2 regions of the Corynebacterium sp. 335C genome follow, and region 2 is predicted to be linked to the other one. Evidence: predicted binding sites of a transcription regulator. Region 2 holds the regulator's gene; the other holds the start of a gene.

Region 1 (3,405 bases), 780 kb from region 2:
CTCGTCGGCGATCGCCCGGATGACGGACATGTCGTGGGTGATCAGCACGATCGTCGTGCCGAGCTCCTTGTTGATGCGCCGCAGCAGGTCGAGGACGTCGCGGGTGGTCTCGGGGTCGAGGGCGGACGTCGCCTCGTCGGCGAGCAGCAGCGACGGGTTCGTCGCCAGCGCGCGGGCGATGCCGACGCGCTGCTTCTGGCCGCCGGACAGCTGCTCGGGGTAGCTGCGGCCCTTGTCGCCGAGGCCGACGAACTCGAGCAGCTCCGCGGCGCGCTTCTTCCGCTCGGACTTCCGCATGCCGGCCAGCTCGAGCGGGTACTCGATGTTGCCGGCGGCGGTGCGTGACGTGAAGAGGTTGAAGTGCTGGAAGATCATGCCGATGTCGGAGCGCAGCGGGCGCAGCTTCCGCTCGGGCAGGCCGGAGATGGTGCGGCCGCCGACGACGACGTCGCCGGAGGTCGGGGTCTCGAGACCGTTGATCATCCGGATGAGCGTGGACTTTCCGGCGCCGGAGTAGCCGATGACGCCCAGGATCCGGCCGGGGGCGACGGTGAGGTTCACGTCGTCGAGGGCGCGGACGTCGCCCTTGCCGAAGATCTTGACGACGTTGCGGAACTCGAGCGCCGGCTGCAGGTTACTGCTGCTCACGCTGCTGCGTCTCGACGCGCTCGAGGATGTCCTGCAGCTCCTGCGCAGGACGGTTCACGGGGACGGAGGTGCCGCGGGAGTCCTGGGCGACGGCCTCGAGGACCTCGGGGGAGTGCCACAGCTCGGCGAGCTTCAGCAGCTCCGGGTCGTCGGCGCGCTCGGCGGTGGTGACGAACACGTTGATGTACGGCTCGGCCTCCGCGGAGTTCGGGTCGTCCTGGTAGACGGCGGAGTTGGGGTCGATGCCGGCGCGGTCGAGGAAGGAGTTGTTGATGATCGCGGGGCGGCCCTCGCCGTAGGCGGCGGGGGTCTGGGCGGCGTCGACGGGGAGGACCTTGACCTTGGAGGCGCCCTCGTCGATGTCGGCGGGGGTGGGGGTGAGCAGGTCGTCCTGCTTCAGGGTCACGAGGCCGGCCTGGACCAGCACGTTGATGGCGCGGCCCTGGTTGGACGGATCGTTGGGGATGGCGATCTCCTGGCCGTCGATGCCGTCGAGGGAGTCGTGGTCCTTCCAGAACAGCGCGAGGGGGACGATCTCGGTGGAGCCGATGGGGGTGAGGTCGGCGTCGGAGCCGACGTTGTACTCGGCGAGGAACTTGATGTGCTGGAAGAGGTTGACGTCCAGCTGGCCCTCGTCGAGGGCGCGGTTCGGGGTCTGGTAGTCCGAGAAGTTCTGGACGTCGAGCTCGATGCCGGCCTCCTCGGCCTTCTGCTCGAAGACGGTCCAGGCCTGCTTGGTGGCGTCGGTGGTGCCGATGCTGATGGCCTCGCCCGAGTCGTCGTTCGAGCACGCGGCCAGGCCGGCGCCGGCGAGCGCGGCGGTGAGCCCGGCGGCGGCGATGCGTCGCAGGTTCATGGTGTTCCTCCTGGTGGGGGTGGTCCGGGGCGGGCGGTGGCGCCCTGAGTAGACAAAGCTGTCTTGAAACGTCGTGGACATTACCACCGTCGCGGCCTCCTGTGGAAACGACCTTCGCCGTTCGAACGTGCGTTTGGTTAGCGTCGGGTGGCGGGCTACGGTTCGGGGCATGGTTCGGGACGGGCGGCGCGGCGGGAGGCGCGAGGGGAGGCGCGACGGCGGCGGGGGCTCCGGCGCGCCCGCCGGCCCGCTCAGCTGGTCGCGCATCGAGCGCATCCTGTCGGGCCGCGCCGTCGGCACGCTGCTGCCGGGGTACGGGGTCAACGGGTCGCGGTGGGAGCGGAAGTCCCGCGGTGGCGCGGGGGGTTGCGTGACGACGGCGACCGCGCCGCGGTCCGCCGCCGCACCCGGCGGGGCGGAGCTGCACTGCCGGTCGTCGTATTCGTTCCTGCACGGCGCCTCGGATCCGGTGGAGCTGGTGGCGGAGGCGTCGCGGCTGGGGCTGGAGGCGCTGGGAATCGCGGATCGGGACGGCCTGTACGGGGTGGCGCGCTTCGCGGAGGCGGCGGCGGAGGCGGGCGTGGCGACGATCATCGGCGCGGAGCTGTCGCTGCCGCAGGCGCCGCTGACGGTGCTGGCCCGCGGGCCGGAGGGGTACCGGCGGCTGTCGCATGCGCTGACGCGGGCGCACATGGCGGACCGGGACAAGGACGTCGTGGTCTACCCGGATCTGGAGGGGCTGGCGGAGGCTGCGGGCGGCTGCTGGCAGGTGCTGGCGGACGCGGCGTGGCTGCCGCATCTCGACGATCTGGTGGCGGCGTTCGGCGCGGCGGACGTGGCGGTGGAGCATCGCATCCGCCTGGAGCCGGGCGACGCGGACGACGATCGGCTGCTGTCGGCGGCGGCGGATCGGCTGGGGCTGCGCCGGGTGGGATGCTCGGCGGCGACGGCGGCGACGCCGGCGGCGGCGCGGGTGGCGGGGGCGAAGCACGCGCTGGCGGTGCGGGAGTCGCTCGACGAGCACGAGGCGGCGCTGCCGCCGGCGGGCGGGTCGTGGCTGCGGTCGCGGGAGGAGCTGGAGGGCCTCCTCGGTCATCTGCCGGGGGTGCTGGAGGGCACGGCGGAGGTGGCGGCGGAGTGCGCCTTCACCCTCGATCTCATCGCCCCGCGGCTGCCGGACTGGGACGTGCCGGAGGGGCACGACGAGGCGTCGTGGCTGGGGCACCTGGCGCGGGAGGGGGCGCTGCGGCGGTACGGGCCGCCGCCGGCCGACCACGGCGAAGCCGCCCCCGCCGACGCCCCGGCCGCCGACGCCGCGGCCCCCGAAAGCGCCGCCCCCGGCCCCGCCGGCCCCTCCGGCCCCGCCGACCCCGCCGACCCCGCCGCGCGCGCCGCGCGCGCCCACGCGCAGCTCGAGCGCGAACTCGGCGTCATCCGCGACCTCGGCTTCCCGGGGTACTTCCTCATCGTCCACGACATCTGCGAATTCTGCCGCCGCGAGGGCATCCTCGCCCAGGGCCGCGGCTCGGCGGCGAATTCGGTGGTGTGCTTCGCGCTGGGCGTCACCAACGTCGACCCGATCGGGGCGGGGCTGCTGTTCGAGCGGTTCCTGTCGCCGGAGCGCGACGGCCCGCCGGACATCGACCTGGACATCGAGTCGGGCCGGCGGGAGGAGGTCATCCAGTACGTGTACCGCCGCTACGGCAGGGACCGGGCGGCGCAGGTGGCGAACGTCGTCACGTACCGCCGGCGCGGCGCGCTGCGGGACGCGGCGCGGGCGCTGGGCCACCCGCCGGGGCTCGTCGACGCGTGGGTCAACGGCGTCGCGGAGCCGCCGGCGGAGGTCGCGGAGCTCGCCGACGGCTTCCGCGGCGGCCCGCGCCACCTGGGCATCCACTCGG
Region 2 (3,405 bases):
CGACGCGCGCCGGCGAGGTCGAGGGCAACGCCGCCGAGGTGCTGCTGGCGACGTCGAAGCTGACGCTGGACCGCGGATGGCACCGCGCGGCGGTCAAGGAGATGAAGAACCTGGCGACGGCGGAGGTCGCCGTCGTCCGCGCCATCGAGAAGTTCACCGACATGTTCCGCGCCGCCGGCGGCGTGATGGCGGAGCGGTTGACCGACCTGGAGGACATCCGCGACCGCGTGCTCGCGGAGCTGCGGGGCCTGGAGGAGCCGGGGCTGCCGGGCGCGACCGTTCCCTCGGTTCTGCTTGCCGACGATCTCGCCCCGGCCGACACGGCGACGCTCGACCCGTCGGTCTTCGTGGCCCTGGTGACGGTGCTCGGCGGGCCGACGTCGCACACCGCGATCATCGCCCGCCAGCTGGGGGTGCCGTGCATCGTCGCCGTCGGTCCCGCGCTGCGGGAGGTGCCGGTGGGCGAGCGGGTGCTGGTCGACGGCGCCCTCGGCGTCGTGGAGGTCGCCCCGGACGAGGCGGAGGCCGCCGCCCGCGTAGCGGAGGCCGAGGAGGCGGCCAAGCGCATCGCCGCCTGGCGCGGCCCCGCCGCCACCGCCGACGGCCACCGCGTGCAGCTGCTCGCCAACGTCGGCGACGGCAACGCCGCCCGCGTCGCCGCCGAGGGCGGCGTGGCCGAGGGCGTGGGCCTGTTCCGCACGGAGCTGAGCTTCCTGTCCGCGGCCGCGGAGCCGACCGTCAAGGCGCAGGCGGAGCTCTACGCGAAGGTCCTGCGCACCTTCCCCGGGAAGAAGGTCGTGGTGCGCACCCTGGACGCGGGCTCCGACAAGCCGCTGGCGTTCGCGAACCTCGAGTCGGAGGAGAACCCGGCGCTCGGCGTGCGCGGCCTGCGCATCTCCCGCTCCGCGGCGGGCCTGATGGAGCGGCAGCTCACCGCCATCGCCGAGGCCGACGAGGCCGCCGGGCGCGGCGACGACGCCCCGACGTGGGTCATGGCGCCGATGGTCGCGACGCTGGAGGAGGCGCGCTGGTTCGCGGGCCTGTGCCGGGAGCGGGGCCTCACCCCGGGCGCGATGATCGAGGTGCCCGCGGCGGCGTTGATGAGCCACGAGCTGATGAAGGAGCTGGACTTCGTCTCCATCGGCACCAACGACCTCACGCAGTACGCGATGGCCGCCGACCGCCTGTCGCCGCACCTGGCGTACCTCACCGACCCGTGGCAGCCGGCGGTGCTCCGGCTCATCGACATGACCTGCCTGTCCGGCAAGGACGCGGGAACGCCGGTGGGCGTGTGCGGCGAGGCCGCCGCCGATCCGGTCCTGGCCTGCGTCCTGGTCGGCATGGGCGTGTCCTCGCTGTCGGCCGCGTCGACCGCCCTGCCGGGCGTCGGCGCGCAGCTGGCGGAGGTGACGCTGGAGCAGTGCCGGGCCGCCGCCCGCGCCGCCCTCGACGCCCCGGAGGCCGACGGCGCCCGCGCCGCCGCGCGCGAGGCGCTGGGCCTCTGACGCCGGCACCGCGCACGACGACGGGCCCCGGCCCTCCCGACGGGGAGGGCCGGGGCCCGCGGTGCACGGTGCGTCAGTAGCGGCGCAGGAGCGTGACGACGCGCCCCAGGATGATCGCGTCGTCGGCCGGGATCGGCTCGTAGGCGCTGTTGTGGGGGAGCAGGTAGTTGCCGGTGCTGTCCGGGGCCCACTCCTTCACCGTCGCCTCGCTCTCCAGCCCGTCCGGCATGGCGACGACGATGTCGCCGCGCTCCGCGGTCTCCTGCGCGCGGACGACGACGAAGTCGCCGTCGAACATGCCCGCGTCCTCCATCGAATCGCCCTGGACGCGCAGCATGAAGAACTCGTCGCCTGGGCCCAGCAGCTCCGGCGGCATGGCGAACGTGTCCTGCACGTCCTGCTCCGCGGTGATGGGGGAGCCGGCCGCGACGGCCCCGACGAGCGGGACGTAGGTCGGCGGCAGCACGTCGTCGCGCAGCGGCGTCACCGTCGCGGGCACCGGCTCCGGCGCCTCATCGGCCGCCGGCGCCGGGGCGGGCGCGGCCTTCGCGTCCTGCGCTTCCGCCTGGCCCTCCGGCCCGTTCTGCAGCGCGCGGACGTCGACCGCGCGCGGCTTGTGCGGGTCGCGCCGCAGGTAGCCCTTCGTCTCCAGGACCTTGAGCTGGTAGGCGACCGACGAGGTGGAGCTCAGCTCCACGGCGTCGCCGATCTCCCGGATGCTCGGGGCGTAGCCGCGCAGCATCACGGAATTGCGGATGAACTCCAGGATCTTCCGCTGCCGCTCGGTGAGCTGCTCGCGGCCGCCCTTCTTCTTCGGTGCCATGGTCGTCGTCTCGCGCCTTCCGGGTCTCGTCTCGTCGGCTCTCCCGTGAGACTGTACCGCATCCCCGTTCGAAGATGGGTACATCCGTTCGAAAAAATCCCCCCGAACATATGGACGATGTCGGGGCGGGGTGCTATAAATCGAACGTAGCAACGACGTTCGAACAGCCGTTCGTTCGAATCCCGGTCAGGGGACGCCCGGGATGCGGCGGCGGCGACCATGAAGGAGACCATCATGACCTCGACCGTGAACGGCGCACGGCCCACCTCGTCCACCTGGAACGACGGCGCGGTCCGCGCCATCGCGACGCGCCTCGACGCGCCCGCGGGACACGTCCCCGCCTACTCCCACCGTACCGCGGGAACCCGTTCGAACGGGGATGCCCCGTCGGCCCGCGTTCGACGGGACGTTCGACGGGCCGACCGCGCCCGCGGGCGCGCCGGAACCTCCACCAGGCCGCCCGGGGCGAGGGCGGGCGACGCGTCCATCCGTTCGAACGCGCCCCGACGCTCCGTCCGTCCGGCGGAGCGCCCCGCCGGCCGCCCGATCGCCGGCCGTGGCGCGGCGCCCCGCCCGGCGCTGCGCGTGTCCGCGGGCATGCCGGCGGCGGCCCGCCCCGTCGCGGGCATCCGCCGCTCCCTCCGCTCCGTCGCCGCGGCCGCGGGCATCGGCGTCTTCTGCGGCCTCGGCCTCGTGTGGGCCGCGGGCGGGGAGGAGCCGGCGCTGTCGGTGGAGGCCGTGCCGGCCGCCGCCGTCGTCGCCCCGGCCGCGGGCTAGGCCCCGCGGGGGCGGTAGTCTCGGTTCCGTGCACTGCCCCTTCTGCCACCACGACCGGACGCGGGTCGTCGACTCGCGTCTGGTCGACGGCGGCACCACCGTGCGCCGCCGTCGCGAATGCGAGGACTGCGAGCGCCGCTTCACCACGCTCGAGCGCTCCGTCCTCATGGTCGTCAAGCGCGGCGGCGTCGTGGAGGAGTTCTCGCGCGACAAGGTCGTCCGCGGCGTCCGCCGCGCCTGCCAGGGCCGCGACCTGCCCGAGGCGAAGCTCAAGCAGCTCGCCCAGCAGGTGGAGGAGAC

Evidence for each region. The regulator LexA, encoded in region 2, represses DNA repair genes until DNA is damaged. The targets are predictions, from matches to a motif close to CGAACANNTGTTCG.
Region 1: a site for LexA is predicted at 1,627-1,640, ahead of QQS41_RS04720 (error-prone DNA polymerase). Genes of this name have one in related genera too.

What each region holds. Positions count from the first base shown of each region.
Region 1 is NZ_JASTTB010000001.1:1,113,107-1,116,511, reverse strand. It holds gene QQS41_RS04730 (methionine ABC transporter ATP-binding protein) at 1-648, opposite strand, end outside; gene QQS41_RS04725 (MetQ/NlpA family ABC transporter substrate-binding protein) at 635-1,504, opposite strand; gene QQS41_RS04720 (error-prone DNA polymerase) at 1,674-3,405, shown strand, end outside.
Region 2 is NZ_JASTTB010000001.1:330,479-333,883, reverse strand. It holds gene ptsP (phosphoenolpyruvate--protein phosphotransferase) at 1-1,505, shown strand, start outside; gene lexA (transcriptional repressor LexA) at 1,579-2,328, opposite strand; gene QQS41_RS01455 (hypothetical protein) at 2,914-3,105, shown strand; gene nrdR (transcriptional regulator NrdR) at 3,134-3,405, shown strand, end outside.